DNA from 4 places in the Microcoleus sp. N3A4 genome. Region 4 is predicted to be linked to each of the others. Evidence: riboswitches for the same ligand, from Rfam matches in the RefSeq annotation. Region 4 holds a riboswitch; each other region holds the start of a gene.
The links. A riboswitch is a leader RNA that binds a small molecule or an ion and turns the genes downstream of it on or off. The one in region 4 is predicted to bind cobalamin.

Region 1 (4,186 bases), on a different contig from region 4:
AAGAAAATATGGCACAATTCCTGTATACTGGTTATTCTAACCAGCCTATTGACAATCTGAAATTAATCTTAAATCAACCTTAAATTCATCTTAAATTTCAATAATCATGTCTTCTCAATTTCAGTGGCAACCTCAACCAATTCACAACGACGTATCGAGTCGAGCCGCAGTATTGCAGTCATCGCTAACCTGGTATCAGACCACTTTTACGGGCATTTGGTTTGGTGCCTTTGAGTCCGACGATAACGTTCAAGATCATCCCGTCACCATGCTGACTCGCTTCGATCCGGGTGGCTTTTTCCCGCTGCACGGACACGCCGGTGGAGAAGAAATTTTGGTACTCCAGGGCAACTTCGCTGATGAAACCGGTGTGTATCCCCCAGGATCTTATATGCTCAATCCTGAAGGGTTTATCCATCGCCCTTATAGCGATGAAGGTTGCCTGACATTTGTTAAATTACGGCAACATGGTGGAACCACTCGCCAGCGGGTGAAAACGAATATTTACGAGTTGTCCTGGCAGCCCGGTATTATTCCCCAAATTGAGGTGAAGCCACTTTACGAACAAGAGGGTTTTCCTGAAAAAGTTTGGGTGGAACGCTGGCAACCCGGCACGGCTTTGTCAAACGTAGTTGAATCTGAAGTGAAAGAAATCTTTGTCATCGAAGGTACTTGGAGTGATGAGTTAGGAGATTACCCAACTGGTAGTTGGCTGCGGTATTCACCCAATTCTCCCTATAGTCCTTCGTCGGCAACCGGTTGTCTGGTTTATGTGAAGACTTATCCTCTAGATTCAACGCGATTTATTGTTGGAGAAGACTTCCGACAGCCTTTTGAGACAACTGAGTCTTCTAGCTAAGGATTCGCAGTGTAAATTGTCAGACAAAACTTCCCCTCTGCGGGGGCTGGACTATAATTGGCAATTGCTAGAAAATGGTTTGCAACAGCAGCCAACTATTTAATCCTACTATAATACTAGCGACTAACCAAGCTACCGCTTTCAGCCAAAATGGATTCACAAACTCTCCCATCAAGCGGCGGTTTGAGGTAAACATTACCAAGGGAATTACTGCAAAAGGTAATTGCAAACTGAGAATCACTTGACTGAAAACCAGCAAATTAGTTGTACTGCCTTCACCGAACAGAATAATAGAGATCAAAGCTGGCACAATGGCCACCAGTCGAGTCAGCAACCGCCGCAACCAAGGCCGCAGACGAAAATTCAAAAACCCTTCCATCACAATCTGTCCTGCTAGAGTTGCAGTCAAGGTTGAATTCTGCCCCGAAGCCAATAAAGCAAAGGCAAAAATGGCACTGGCTGAACCCACGCCCAGCACCGGAGAAAGCAGTTTGTAAGCATCTTGAATTTCTGCTACTTCTTGATAGCCGGAAAAGTGAAATGTGGCAGCAGACAAAATCAGAATAGCTGAATTAATAAACAAAGCTATTGACAGCGCCACGCTAGAATCAATTGTGCCAAATTTTATTGCTTCCCATTTTTTATCAGCAGTTTCTTGCCAAGCGCGAGTTTGCACGATCGACGAATGCAAGTAAAGATTGTGCGGCATCACAGTTGCCCCCAAAATACCAACCGCAATATAAAGCATTGCCTGATTTTGCAAAATCTCTAGCTTCGGAACATAACCGAGTAAAACTCCTCCGGCATCTGGTTTGGCAAAAAATATTTCGGCAATAAAACAACCGCCAATAATTGCAATAATCGTAATTACCAAAGCTTCGATATAACGAAAGCCTTTCCCTTGTAAAAATAACACCATTATCACATCTAGCGCAGTGATGCACACTCCCCAAACTAAGGGAATGCCAAATAGCAATTGCAGTCCGATCGCACTTCCAACAAGTTCAGCTAAATCGCAAGCAGAAATAGCAATTTCACAAAGTATCCACAGCAAAAAACTGACTCGCGGACTGAAATAATCTCGACAAGCTTGTGCCAAATCTCGTCCCGTTGCCACTCCCAAACGCACGCAGAGTGATTGCAGCAAAATTGCCATCAAATTAGATAGCAAAATCACACTTAATAGCGCATAGCCAAACTTTGCTCCCCCCGCTAAGTCAGTCGCCCAGTTTCCGGGGTCCATGTAACCCACTGAAACCAAATATCCAGGCCCTGCGTAGGCCAGCATTTTACGCCAGAAACCTTTGCTGTTGGGAACGGGGATGCTGCGGTGAACCTCTGGAAGGCTGGGTTTGTTCTCCGAATGAGTCATTTGTTTTACGGTTAAATGATTTTCATATTCTTTTCATAATCTCACAAAGGTAGCGGAATGTCATCAGTCGGATCGAAATCCGGCAGAGTCACCGTATATAGCCTTTCTCAAAAAGATGAGGTATGACTGACAGCTTACATAACCAGCCAGACTAAGAGGGCTGAAGCCCAACAACGTACCTCATCTTTCTGAGAAAGGCTATATATTAAGTTGTGTATATTTTGTGTAACATTCTAGGCAATGTGAATGCAACAACAAAAAGTGTGGTACTGTCTGAATATCAAATCGGTTCTGGTGAGGAGCAGCCACCAGAGGTAACGGGGAAAGTTCGGTGCAAATCCAACACTGTCCCGCAACTGTGAAGGAGAAAAGTTCTCCAAGTCAGGATGCCCGCCGATGCCCAAATTTACTTAAATTCATCTGCGAGGTACATGATGACTACTCAATCTTCTTCTTCTTCAATTTGGCAACAAACGGCACGGTTGACGCTTTCAACACCCGTGCAAGCGACGCTATACATCTCCCTATGCGCTTTGACTGTCTGGACTGTTTACTTTACAACTTATCCCGCCGTTCATAACAAGGTACACTCTCTGCGCCACCACACTTTGATGGTTAGTTGTCACTAGACAAGATTGTTTTCATTTGAGATATTGCACCATTCTCGCTTAACCTGTAGGGGCGGATTCACCAATAGCTTTCTCATGTGCAGACAGATTAAATAAACCCGCCCCCACTCCACGCAAGAGTCCTTAAAAGTCCAGAATTAAAATGTCAAAATTCAAGTTTTCTGCACTCATCACTGCTGTCTGCATGATGAGTATCGTTTTCTATACTTGGGTAGGGTTTTCGCAGTCTCCACAACCAACTGTGCGACTGACTGCTGAACCGCCAATCAGTCAGATTTTACCCTTTGAAGCCGAGGCAACTACACCTCTATCTCCGGTGTCGTTAAAGTTACAAGCTTTAGATGCGGCGGGTATTCCCTTAGAGAATGCTCGAATTGGGCTGACAATTCTAACTCCGCCTAAAAATCCTTGGTTTACCACCGATTTTCCGATCGTGGAGGGAACAAAGTTGCTGGATATAGAGGCTGTTGCAGCTAAAGGTGAGTTGCAAATCCAGCAAATGCTGCCGATTAGGGGAAATTATCAATTGTTAGCAAAGGTGACTCCGATCGCCCCAAATGCTTTTACTCCTTTTGAGCAAACTTTAACACTATCTGTCCCGGAAAACGGGGTGAAGTATCGCAATTTTTGGATTTTAGCTGCGATTTTGTTGGCTGTTGGGCTAGGTGGCGGCTTGGCAATTGGAGGAAAGCCCAAAATCCAAGCAGGAGAAATAGCGCCCGAGAGAGTGCGATTGCTGTTAAGTGGGGCGATAATAATTGCGATCGCTGCCTTGTTATTTGTCAATGTGAGTGCTGAAATTGCCCAGTCTGAGATGTCGATGCCAATGTCTCACATGACTGAATCCGCACCTACAGAAAAAATTAGCCCGATCGTGAAATCTCAGGGTTTTGAGGTGCGACTTTCTGGAGATGTTAGTGCCACAGTAGGTACAACTGCTAATTTACAAGTTCAAGTCACCGATATCAAAACAAATCAGCCAGTCACAGATGTATTGTTGAATATTAAAACTATCCAACTCGAACATGATTGGATTGCTTTTGCCTACAAAGGTGCGCCAGATGCAGCCGGAAAACTACTATGGCAAGAGCAGTTTTTTGATGGCGCACCTCATAAAGTTGAGGTAGAAGTTTCTCCCCAACCAAATGCAGCCCGTCAGTTTCCACCATTGCAGGTTTCACAAACTATTGAGGTTGAGGGAGTTGCGCCTCCTCTTTCAGTGCGGTTGACTGTGTTGGCTTACTTTACAGGCATTGTAGTCGCAGGAATGGCGATCGGATTTGGATTGCAGCGCCGTTTGCTTGGGCGGTGGCGGCTAATTTAATC
Region 2 (4,186 bases), on a different contig from region 4:
CCGTGCGATTTCTCTGGCTCGCATCAATCGAGGCAAATTGCCACTCTACGGCAGCACCACAATGTATACCTTTCAAACTTTAAAAGACGGACAAAAAGACGTTGACGGGCTTGTTTTGCCCGTTCCCTGGCATCCTGAAACTAATCCCGGTAGCCGTTTCCCAGAAAATTCCCGCCAGCGTTGGGGAGGAATTGTGAATTGGCGAACAGCAACGAGTTTTGATGCGACTCAAGCTGTCATCGCTGGCTTGCGGCAAAGCAATACGCGGGAAGGGTTGCAACAAGCACTCAGAAATCCGAATTTCTCGGCAGCAGGATCGAGCGAAGAAGTGAGGTTTTTGCCAACGGGCGATCGGGCTGGTAAGCCGATTTTAGTGCAAGTTAAACAAGGAGGAAGCACTGGCTATAACTTTGTCCCGCTGCGGTAAGTTTGTTAAGTGCGATCGCACTCACATCTTGCACATTCTCAATAAGCCTTTCAGGGGTGGGCATCCTGTCCGCCCCACAATAAAATTCCCTCTTCGCTTCACAGGCCGGAAAGCCTGTTTCTTAGCATGATTAAATTCTCCTTTTCTGTTGAATTAGCAGAATTTTTAAGATAAACTGAAATGAGTAGATTAAAGGAGAGCGTTGTGTATGATCGCGCAAGTTGAAACCAAAACCTACACGGCCCAGGAATATCTAGAATTGGAAATCAATTCTCAGGATCGGCATGAATTTATCAATGGGGAGATTGTTCTGATGGCTGGTGGCGCACCGAATCACAATGAAATTACGAGCATCTTAAATGCTATTTTGAGGGTGAGTCTTAAGGGTAAACCTTACAGTATTTTTGCATCGGATCAGCGGCTTTGGGTTCCGCACCTTAATAATTATACTTATCCAGATGTGATGGTGGTAGCGCGCCCGATAGAGCTGCAATCTGGACGGACGGATACAATTACCAATCCGCTGCTAATTGCTGAGGTGCTGTCTAAAGGTACCAAAGCTTATGACCGCGATGAAAAGTTTGCTGCCTATCGCAGTATTCCTAGTTTTCAGGAGTATTTATTAATCGACCAATATCGGCTACAGGTCGAGCAATATTCTAAAACTGATGCGAATAAGTGGATTTTTTCGGAATATAGCTGTATGGGCGATCGCCTGACATTAACCTCTATTCCTGTGGAAATTTCGCTGGCAGATTTGTATGAAAATATTGAGTTTGGTGAATAGGCGGACGATTTTTTGTCAAATATCCCAAATAGTGGTAATATCCCGGTATATCGATCGGCTCTGATGAAAAACACACATCAGACGCAAGGGGGAAAGTTCGGTGCGAATCCGGCGCTGTCCCGCAACTGTAATGAGATCATTGCATCTCTGAGTCAGGATGCCCGCCGATTTGTTTCCCTGTTGTTTTTCATCTGCGAGGTATGGATGATGGTGAGTTCAATATTTTTACAAATAATTTGCTGTTGTGCTCCGTTTCCCGATCGACAATAACGAAATTTTAGGCAGCGGGAAACTAAAAAAAATGCGAATCGAAGATAGTGTTTGGCAGGGTAGTTTTGGCTACTGGCAGAACTTGTTTATTCATCAGAATATTTTGCCGATCGGACATACTGCTTGGAATGGTTTTTTGCATCGAGGACGAGGCTTGGTTGCTTGCAAAATCAATACTCCCATTAACGGCTCTGTGAATTGGAGCGTAGATACTATAAAGTACGATCTGCAATTTATTTCGCAATTGCACGTAACTGCTTATTTGCAACAACTAGAAGTAGAGGAAAATACTGTTTCAAATCTGCTCCAAATCATTGCTAGCTACGAACCCAAGGCAGCAATTATATTTTTGTCGATCGCCAACGGTCAGATTGATATCAATTTGTTGCAAAACTTGGCAATTTCTCCTGTTGAGTGCTATGAACAGGTATGCAAGCGCTGGGAAGAATTTCAACTCTGCCCGAAATCCTAAAACTTACTAAATTTTCCGAATGTCGCAGCCAAAATCAATCGAAATTTCCAAGGTAACTCGCTACCAAAATGCAGCGCTTAATTACTATTTGGGCCTGACAGATTCGCCCTACCTTCACTACGGCTATTGGGAAACCCTACCTGTGCCCGCTGATGAACTAACACTCGCGCGATTGCGCGTCGCTCAGCAAGCTTATACTGTAAAACTGTTGGATGCGATCCCCAAAGGCACTCATACGATACTGGATGTGGGCTGCGGGATTGGCGGAAATGCGGCTTATTTGCTCGATCGAGGTTTTGCAGTGGAAGGGCTCGCACCCGATCCGTTCCAACAACAGCGATTTCTCAAGTGTACGCGCGATCGGGCAATCTTCCACCTCACGAGGTTTGAAGACTTTAAAGCAACCCATTTCTACGATCTTATTCTCTTTAGCGAAAGTAGCCAGTATATGTCGGCTGTTGATATTGCTAACGGTGCCGCCAAAATCCTCAATCAGGGTGGCTACGTGCTGCTTGCCGATATGCTGCGTTCTGATGCTAATTATCAAGAGGGAATGTTCTCTAATTGTCATGTTGTTACGGAACTTCATGCAGCCTTAAAGCAGGCTGGATTCACTTTAGTCAAAACTGAGGATATTTCGGCCCATATTTTGCCGACAATCGATTTATATGTCGATACTTTCCGCAGGTATGGACTGAATACAATGATCTATGTTGCAGATTTAATTGCGATCGCAGTTCCGCCCGTCCACAAATTCCTGCGCTGGATATTTCGTCGCTGGTTCAAGAAGCTGGTGGTTGAAGGATTGGAGGCAAGTCAACTTTTTGAGCAGCATTTGTGTTATGAAATTCAACTTTGGCAGTTGTCAAAAACAGATGAAAACTGACACAAATACAATGGAAATTGGTAATCGGTAATCGGTAATTGGAGGCACAGCCTCCGGGTATTTATTCCCAGGCAGAGCCTGGGAACAAGATTATAATAAATAATAAATAACAAATAACAATTAACAAATAACAAATATGTCTGAATGGATTCTCGAATTCGATCGCACTTCCTACTCATATCCCTGCGGTTCGCGAGTGGCAATTCAGGGTTTAAACCTCAAAGTACCCGCCGGGAAACGCTGCGGGCTGATCGGTCAAAACGGCTGTGGCAAAACTACCTTTTTCCTGTTAGCAAATGGCTTGTACCAACCGCAACAGGGAATCATTAGTTGGGAAGGTAAACCCTTTCGCTACGATCGCAAATCTTTGATGCAACTGCGCCAACAAATCGGACTCGTCTTTCAAAATCCCGAACATCAATTAGTAGCTTCCACGGTAGAAGAAGATATCTCCTACGGATTGTACAATTTAGGTTTGAGAGAATCCGAAATTGCTCAACAGGTACAGCAGGCGATCGAGCAATTCGATCTCAGTGAACTCGCCCGCGAACCAATTCACAATCTCAGTTTGGGACAAAAAAAGCGGGTGTCGATCGCCGATATCATGGTTCTCAAGCCCAAACTGCTGCTGCTAGATGAACCTACCGCCTATCTCGACCCGCGTCACACCCGACAACTGATCGGTTTACTCCAACAAATTCACAGCGCCGGAACCACCATCCTTTTAGCAAGTCACGACCTCGATTTCATCTACCGCTGGGCTGATTGGGTGTTTGTGATGGATCGAGGAAAATTGATTTTAGAAGGAACACCGGAAACCGTTTTTGCTCAACGGGAGGTTTTGGAGCAATTGCAGCTTGGCGTACCGCTGGCGATCGAGCTGATGGAGCAAATAAGGGCGATCGTTCAGATAGATGATAACTCAAATATACAGAATTTCGAGCTGTGGCAACAACAGATTTTACAATGGCGGCGGCTGCTTTAACGGGATTTAGACAATTTATGGTGTAGGAATTAAGGAAAGGGAATGAAAAGAATCTGGCCTTCATATTCGTCGGGCTGACTGCAACAAACGAATAAATACAAGTCATCAATGACCAGCCCGATCGGAGCCGTTGCAATAACTTCAACAACTCCGGGCATGGGCAACCCGTTTTTAATTCGTTCGTAGGCGTAGTCGGTAATTGTCGCCACATCATGGGTAAGCAAAATGCGCCCCTCATTGGCGGCCCATTCTAAGATAGTGGGATCGTCTGCGTGGATTAAACCTACATCCTGAATGCGAACAACATCTAAGTCTGGTAAGCGTCTGATTAAGCCTCGCAATATCGAACCGTTGAAGTT
Region 3 (4,186 bases), on a different contig from region 4:
TCCGGGATTTCGGAATGCCAGAGGGTGCAAATCACCTGATTGTCAGCGGGAAGGCGTTTGCGAGTGATGCCTTCGGCCACCATCCGGGCATCGCAGAGAATCGGCGCACCTGCTGAGAGGGCTTGGCGTCCGCAGGTGGCTGCACCGGGCGAAGCTGCTAAATCTGCAACAATATCGGTCATGCCGCAACTGTGAATTAGTCGCACGGCTACCGATTCTAAATCGGGCGGCAAGTTTGACAAATCTGTTTCGGATCGAATTGTGGCAAAGGATTTGATGTAGATTTCTGTTCCGTCTCGAATGTAGTCAATCATTGTTTAAAACTGTTATGGGAATTTTGTTTGATTTGTGAAATAGATTTTTTGAATAAACCGCGAAGGCGCGAAGGCAGAAATATCGAGAGATATAGAAAGATAAATGATTAAAATTTGTCAGTTTTAATGGGATATTTTTTTACTTTAAATTCCATTTTTCGGTGCTGAACAACTCCTGCAATTGGTCGATCGCCTGCCGATCGACAAACTCACCAAATGACTCCAAAGGCTCTCGAAACCGCTGATACACCCGCAACATTCGCTCGATCGCACCGGGCATCTCGACCGCACTCACCCTCTGGAAAATTTGCCGTCCGAAGGGTAAATCTTTTCTACCTGCATAAATGTTGTAACCTTCGATTATCTCGTGTCCCCGCTCAATCTGAATTCCTACCAGCGTGATATCAATTGGCCGGTGCTGGGCGCAGGACTTTTCGCAACCGCTGAAATGAATGTTAATCGGCAGGTCGATCGTCAATTTTTCCGCTAAATCCCTCACCATTGCTAAGGCGTGACTTTGAGTATCTGTCGCCGCCGACGCACAGCCGCTGCTGCCGGCACAAGCCACCAAGCACGAATCTAGGCGAGTCGCCGACGAGTGCAATCCCACATCGGCTACTTGCTGTTTTACCTCAAAAAGCTGGGAGTTGGGGATGTCAGAAATCAACAGATTTTGCCACGGCGTAAGTCTCAGGGTACCGCTGGCTAGATTTTGGGCTAAATTTGCCAAATTCCGCAGTTGTTTTGATTCTAGCTTACCTAGGGGCAGTGCAATTCCCATGTAGGAGAAACCGGACTGTTGCTGAGGGTAAATGCCGAGATGTTGGTGATTGGGGATGGATTTTTCAGATGAGGCGATCGATCGGGCGGGCAAGATGCCCACCCCACAAGGAAATTCACTGTTTGTGGAACAGGCATCTTGCCTGTTCTTGAGAAAGGTGCAAGATGTGTATTGCAATAAAAATGGTAAATTCTGCTGTACCCTTTCTAGATAACTTTCAGCGCCCCAATCTGCCAGCAGGTGACGCAAACGCGGTTTTTTGCCATCAATTCGAGGTCTATTTTTGGTGTATTCAAGATAGGCGCTAGCGAGGGCGGCTAATACTGAAATACATTGCGATTCTTGGATTAAAATCCCTGTGTCGCCGTTTAAATGCAGCCGAAAAACGATTTCTGATTTGGTTGAACGCCCTTCAGCAGCTAATAAAATATCGTTGCGTAAATCGCGGATCGAAACCGATTCCCCGCCGTCAAAGCCAATACTGAACTTAGGCGAAAGTTCCGACAACTCGGAATGTGTTTGCAGGTAATCATCCCAAGCTTTCACTAGCGGGCGAGTATCGAGTAGTTGCTGTCGATCGATCCCTGCTGTCGGACTTGCCATAATATTGCGGATCGGGTCAACTTCAACGCGGCGAGATGCCAATCCCAATTCCAGCAAATCTTGCCAAACTTCATCAGAAACTGGCGAATTCAAGTCTCGGATTTGCAAATTCGCCCGATTCGTTACTTGCAAACAACCGGTACTGTATCGATCGACCAAATCCGCGATCGTCCGACACTGCTGCGCGTTTAAAATCCCCCCCGGAATCCGCATTCTCGATAATATTCCGTCTCGGGCGCGGGAACCGTAAAATAAACCAGGACAAGTCGGCAATTCACTCAAAGCTAACAAAGAAACTCCTCCCCGTGCGACGCAGGGAATCTAAAGTAAACTCCTGAAATCGGCATTCTGACTTTGACAGTTGCGGCACAGCGCCGGAATTGCACCGGACTTTCCCGCTTTCAGGTTTAAGAAATCTATCACAAGTCGATCGGCATCAGCCAGATCGATCGAGTTTCTTAACAAATCTCCGGGCGAGCTCGCCTGTTAGGGGGGAAATTCGTTTTATTGTCTTGCTGATCCCTGAATAATTTTTTATAATCTATAATCAAAGTCAAAATCACTCTCAGAGTGCGTGACTTCTAACTTCGGCTATAAAACCTGCGATCGCGTTATTTATGACAATTGAAGAATTGCAAATCAAACTCGCAGATATCAATCACCTTGTTGAGACATTCCAAACATCAGTAGCTTTGGAAAAATACTACTCGGATGACACTGTGATGATTGAAGGAGATGGTACAATTACTAGCGGCAAAGAAAACTGCCGCCAAGGAAGAGAATTTTTTTTTTCAAATCAAGCTGCGATCGCCCAAACATTGAGTCGCTTAAAGTCGCAGAAAGACTCGGAATGAGGCAAGTAGAAGAAAGAATTGTGAATGGAAATCCGATATTATTCTTTAGAATCGATAAGTAGTAATTAGCAGTAAGGGCGCAATGCACAAATGGCTTTCGGTGGTGGGGATTGGCGAAGACGGACTTTCGGGATTGAGTGCGATCGCCCGTTGTCTACTCGATCGATCTCAAGTCGTTGTCGGCGGTGCCCGTCACCTCGCAATGCTACCAACCGACGACACCCGCGAACAATTGCTTTGGGCTTCGCCGATACAAGCAACAGTCGATCGAATCATCCGCCGCCGGGGACAGTCTGTGTGCGTGCTAGCCAGCGGCGATCCCATGTGTCACGGCATCGGCGTCACGCTGTCGCGCAAAATTCCTATTTCCGAAATGACTGTAATTCCCGCTGCATCGGCTTTTAGTCTTGCTTGCGCCCGTTTGGGTTGGGCTTTGGCGGATGTTGAGACTTTCAGTTTGACAAATCGCCCGATCGCATCGATCGCCCTTGCTTTGTCGCCGGGGGCGCGCTTGCTGGTATTGAGCGCCGATCGACACACGCCGGGAAAGGTGGCCCAATTGTTGACACAGCGGGGGTTTGGCAGCAGTTTGATGACCGTGTTCGAGCGGATGGGAGGGAACTCGGAACGGCGGATCGAGGGGGTAGCAGCAGCCTGGAATGCAGCGGATTTGGCTGATTTGAACGCGATCGCGATCGCAGTTGCAGCCGATCGCGAAACCCTGCTTTTTCCCCGAACTGCGGGTTTGCCGGATGCTGCATATCGCCACGACGGACAACTTACCAAGCGAGAGGTTCGAGCCGTTACTGTGTCAGCGTTAGCACCGATTCCGGGAGAGTTGCTTTGGGATGTGGGGGCTGGCTGCGGTTCGATCGCGATCGAATGGATGCGGAGTCATCCTCGGTGCAGGGCGATCGCGATCGAACGCCATCCGACTCGGCTGCAATACATTGCCGAAAATGCCTCGACTTTCGGCGTTCCCGAACTCGAAATCGTGGCGGGATCAGCGCCGGAAGCCCTGACAAATTTGCCTCAACCGAATGCTATTTTCATTGGTGGCGGTGTCACCGCAGAAGCTGTGCTGGAAACTTGCTGGAATGCTTTAGGTGAGGGCGGCCGATTAGTTGTGAATGCCGTGACAGTTGAGAGCGAATTTAAAGTTTTGCAGTGGCACGATCGTTATGGTGGGGAACTAATTAGAATTGGGATTCAGCGAGTAGGGGCGATCGGTTCTTTTCAGGGTTGGAAACCGCTGGCACCGATTACTCAGTGGGCGGTAGTTAAGAGATGAAAGGCGATCGGTCTTTTTCCTGGAAAGCTATGATAAATAATATCCTCTGGAATTAGAGTGAAAATGCCAGACGAATCATCCCTTGATCCTTATTTAGAGCGACTGTTTGAAGACTATTCCAATACTGAAGTTATCGAACTACAGCAATATCTGTCTGAATGGGATAGAGGAACTTATCGAACTGTGGCCCAAAGTGTGTTAGACCATTCACAAAGAAAAGGATTCGATCCACTCAAATATCTGCGTAAGGCACACAACTTCAACACTAGAGGTGCTGTAAGAGTTCCTCGGACGGGATATCGGCAGGATGGAGCCGCTATTTACCGAAAGGGCAATGAGTTTT
Region 4 (4,186 bases):
ACAGAGTCGAGTTCCCGACCGATAAACACTAATTTGGTTTGCCGGATCTCCGAAGGTTGCCAAGGGCGATCGTAAAAATGTTCGATCCGCGAACCCACACCTTGCAACACCATCCTCATCGGTTTCTTGGGAACCGCCACAAACCCTTTAATCCGATAGATTTCCTCCTGCTGCATCAAGGATTGCAGTTTTTTCACCAAAGCTTCAGGTTCAAATTCGCGATCGGCAATAAAGAAAGTCGAGTTAATATCATCATCGTGCTCGTGTTCCTCCTCAGTGTCATGGTGACTCGGGCGAGACTCCAAATCATCCTCAACCGCCGCATTAAATCCCAACAGCACATCGGGGTTAATTTCGCCACCTTTGCAGGGCACAATTTTCACACTCGGACGCAATTCTTGTTGCAACCAGGTTTGGACTTTCTGGTGAGTTTCAGCATCTACGCGATCGACCTTCGTTAAAAGTACCATATCGGCACAGGCTAACTGGTCTTCAAACAATTCCTCGATCGGAGTTTCGTGATCTAAACTAGAATCAGCTTGCCGCTGTGCCATCAAAGCATCGATATCACCGACAAAAGTACCGCTAGCAACAGCTTCGCAATCGACAACAGCAACAACACCGTCTACAGTAGCACCCGTGCGAATTTCCGGCCAGCGAAAAGCTTGAATCAAAGGTTTAGGAAGTGCGAGACCAGAAGTCTCAATTAAGATACAATCAATTTGCTCTCGGCGCTTCAACAATTCCTGCATAGTCGGCAAGAATTCCTCTTGAACAGTGCAGCAAAGACAACCATTTGTTAGTTCTACAATATTGCTGCTGACATTTTCTTCTTCGTCGCAAACTTGGCAATCGCGCAGCAGTTCTCCGTCAATTCCAATTTCGCCAAATTCGTTAACCATAACAGCAATTCGGCGACCTTGATTATTTTGCAATAAGTGACGAATTAGGGTAGTTTTGCCGCTACCGAGAAAGCCGGTAATGACTGTAACAGGAATTTTGTGCATTGATGATTTTGTGCTTATTTGGTGATGGGATATCTCGTTCCCAGGCTCTCTCTGCCTGGGAATACCGATCTAGAGGCTCTGCCTCGCTGGAATAAAAGATCGCTTTTAAAACGAGGCAGAGCCTCGGCGTATGCGTTACCAGGCAAAGCCTAGGAACGAGAAGGAAAAAACTAAAGTCCCTACTACAAACCTATCTAATTTCCCAGCGGCGGAATCTTCGCCAAAATGCCTTTTTTCAGAGCTTGAGGACGCTCAGACCAAGGCAACAAACCGTCCGATTTAGCATAGTATTGACCCGCGCATTCGAGTACAGCTTCCGCACTTTCCGGTTCATTTGCAGGCAAATCGCCAAACAGATAAGTGTACTTTCCAACAGCAGCAAAAGACACCGCACAAGAGCGACTGCAAGCACTCATGCACTCAACTTCCCGAATATCAAACTCATCGCAAAATTCCCAATCTTTAGCGAGTTTCGATAAGTCTTCCATAAATTGTTGACCGCCGCTTTTGCCTTCGCGCTTGCCGTTTTTCCAAACACTAGCGCAAGCAGTGCAAACAAACAGACTGTGCTTTGTGGGTACAGCCGCATTAATTCCATCCATCATCCGTACCTCGCAGATGCGTTCAAAAGTGAGTTAGATATCGGCGGGCATTCTGACTTGAGAAACCACAAGGGTTTCATTACAGTTGCGGGACAGCGCCGGACTTGCACCGAACTTTCCCCGTTTCCTCTAGCGGCTGCTCCCCGCTAGAACCGATCGCGAAATCACATCATACCGCACTTGCCACCAATCAATTTTAGATTTTAGATTTTAGATTTTAGATTTCTGATTAGAGAAAGCGACCCCAGGGATAAATCTGGGGCTGGTTTAGTAGTTTGTAGGGTGCGCCACAAGCACCCTACAGATTACAAATTATGCAGTTTCGTGCTGTTTGCGCCATGCCGGATGCCACAGCAATTCAGCAGTCGATCGCTTCTCGACCATTTCAGGAGTAATCATACAGTGAGCCACATCCTTGCGAGAAGGCAATTCGTACATCACATCTAGCATTAACTCCTCTAAAATGCTGCGGAGAGCTCTCGCGCCAGTTTTGCGGCGGTAGGCTTCCTGGGCGATCGCCCGCAGCGCTTCCGGCTGGAATTCCAACTCCACGCTGTCCATTTTCAACAGCTTTTGATACTGCTTCACCAGCGCATTTCGGGGCTCGGTCAATATTTGCATCAAAGCTGCTTCATCCAGCGGCGAAATCACCGTCACCACCGGAATCCGCCCGACAAACTCAGGAATCAAACCAAACTTGACTAAATCGTCGGGCTGTACCTGCTGCAAAATATCAGCAGCCCGCTTATCCTTGGCCGGCAAAGTTGAGTTACTGTCGCTTTCTGTTGGCTGAATAAAGCCTAAAGATTTTTTACCCAAACGCTGTTCAACTATTTTTTCTAAACCGACAAAAGCACCGCCGCAAATAAATAGAATCTTGCTCGTGTCAACTTGAATAAAATCTTGGTAAGGATGTTTGCGGCCGCCTTGCGGGGGCACGTTAACCACCGTTCCTTCCAACATTTTTAGCAGGGCTTGCTGCACTCCTTCTCCCGATACATCCCTTGTGATCGAAGTGTTTTCGCTTTTGCGAGCAATCTTGTCAATTTCATCAATATAAATAATGCCGCGCTGCGCCGATTCGACATCAAAATCCGACATTTGCAGAAGCCGCAGCAAAATATTTTCTACATCGTCGCCGACATATCCAGCTTCTGTCAGCGTCGTCGCATCGGCTACCGCAAAGGGGACTTCGAGCATTTGCGCCAAACTTTGCGCTAACAAAGTTTTGCCACAACCTGTCGGCCCAACTAGCAGGATGTTGGATTTTTGCAGTTCTACATCGCTGTCAGCAGAAGACTTGTCGCTATCTTTAGCTTGGTCAACGCTCAAGCGCTTGTAGTGGTTGTAAACTGCTACAGAAAGGACTTTTTTTGCTGAATGCTGGCCGATGACGTGGTTGTCTAAATGCTGCTTAATTTCTGTCGGTTTCGGAATTTGAGCTAAAACGATTTTCGATTTGTTCGATCGACCTTGACGCCGCGTTCCTTGTCCCTGAGACTCTCGCACCTCTGATTGGGGAATCTGTTGACCAATTGTTTTGCTGGAGTCAAAAAACTCTTCTTCTAAAATTTCATTGCACAGTTCCACGCATTCATCGCAAATGTAGACGCCGGGCCCAGCTATTAACTTGCGGACGTACTCCTGCGACTTGCCGCAAAATGAGCATCTGAGATGGGAGTCATATTTTGACATATTTGCCTCTTACTTTACGGTTGCGGTTGCTTTCTTTGACTGGGGAAGTTGCCGCGCGATCGATCTTAGCCTTACCCTAGAAAGGTTTCCCGCGGACACCAAAACCAGTCAAGCTTCGCCGACTCTATTTCTAAGTTAACACTTGTGAGGCATTAGTGATTAGTCATCAGTCATTCGACCGATTAAAATATTTTAATTTTCACCGGCCGAGTTTAGCGACACTTGCTTACCATTTTTTGTAGGCTAAAAATTTCCCCGACATAATTAATTTCACTCGATCGCCTTTTGGGTCTGCTTCTTTCTCGACATCCAAAGTAAAGTCTACCGCGCTCATAATCCCGTCACCAAATTTTTCATGTATCACTGCTTTGAGCGGCATCCCGTAAACCTGCATAATTTCATAGAACCGATAAATCAGAGGGTCAACTGGAACTGAGGGATCCAAAGAACCTTTTAACGGAGGTTCGCAGAGAACCGCAACCGTCTCGCCATCTAGTCCCAAAGCCGAGACAATTTTCTCTGCTTCCTCTTCAGATGCGGTTGCTTGACGGTAAATAACCGCGGCAATCCAAACTTCGTCGCGCCCCAAAAGTTTTTCCAAATCTGCAAAACTAATTCCCTTAGCTTTTTTAGCAGCCAAAAGCTTTTCTGTAATTTGTGAAATTGCCATTAAATATGCTCCTACTCACTGCTGTGTTAGATGTGAAATTTGTCTCACATTTTGGTGATTTTGTCAATACCAAGCTGAGAAAAAAAACAGAATCGATCGCTCGGAACTTCAGCAAAAGCTGGTCTCCTCAACTTCGACAACTCATATCGTTTCCAGTTGCATGGGTATTGTTCAAATGTCCAAACAGTCAACAGTCAACAGTCAACAGTCAA

Region 1: linked by a shared signal. The riboswitch ahead of QUA56_RS17620 (CbtB-domain containing protein) and the one ahead of QUA56_RS23950 (DUF1636 domain-containing protein) in region 4 are both predicted to bind cobalamin.
Region 2: linked by a shared signal. The riboswitch ahead of QUA56_RS18975 (hypothetical protein) and the one ahead of QUA56_RS23950 (DUF1636 domain-containing protein) in region 4 are both predicted to bind cobalamin.
Region 3: linked by a shared signal. The riboswitch ahead of cobG (precorrin-3B synthase) and the one ahead of QUA56_RS23950 (DUF1636 domain-containing protein) in region 4 are both predicted to bind cobalamin.

Annotation. Positions count from the first base shown of each region.
Region 1 covers NZ_JAUBRJ010000028.1:52,208-56,393, forward strand. The annotation lists gene QUA56_RS17610 (cupin domain-containing protein) at 107-859, shown strand; gene QUA56_RS17615 (Nramp family divalent metal transporter) at 927-2,231, opposite strand; cobalamin riboswitch at 2,501-2,643, shown strand; gene QUA56_RS17620 (CbtB-domain containing protein) at 2,618-2,860, shown strand; gene QUA56_RS17625 (hypothetical protein) at 3,003-4,184, shown strand.
Region 2 covers NZ_JAUBRJ010000032.1:8,746-12,931, reverse strand. The annotation lists gene QUA56_RS18985 (ABC transporter substrate-binding protein) at 1-427, shown strand, start outside; gene QUA56_RS18980 (Uma2 family endonuclease) at 636-1,214, shown strand; cobalamin riboswitch at 1,253-1,397, shown strand; gene QUA56_RS18975 (hypothetical protein) at 1,516-1,956, shown strand; gene QUA56_RS18970 (methyltransferase domain-containing protein) at 1,976-2,842, shown strand; gene QUA56_RS18965 (ABC transporter ATP-binding protein) at 2,979-3,827, shown strand; gene QUA56_RS18960 (DUF5615 family PIN-like protein) at 3,857-4,186, opposite strand, start outside.
Region 3 covers NZ_JAUBRJ010000021.1:106,285-110,470, reverse strand. The annotation lists gene QUA56_RS14880 (precorrin-8X methylmutase) at 1-314, opposite strand, end outside; gene cobG (precorrin-3B synthase) at 454-1,989, opposite strand; adenosylcobalamin-variant (AdoCbl-variant) riboswitch at 2,032-2,111, opposite strand; gene QUA56_RS14870 (hypothetical protein) at 2,316-2,552, shown strand; gene cbiE (precorrin-6y C5,15-methyltransferase (decarboxylating) subunit CbiE) at 2,635-3,843, shown strand; gene QUA56_RS14860 (hypothetical protein) at 3,907-4,186, shown strand, end outside.
Region 4 covers NZ_JAUBRJ010000047.1:48,280-52,465, forward strand. The annotation lists gene cobW (cobalamin biosynthesis protein CobW) at 1-1,007, opposite strand, end outside; gene QUA56_RS23950 (DUF1636 domain-containing protein) at 1,202-1,612, opposite strand; cobalamin riboswitch at 1,635-1,781, opposite strand; gene clpX (ATP-dependent protease ATP-binding subunit ClpX) at 1,922-3,304, opposite strand; gene cynS (cyanase) at 3,531-3,974, opposite strand.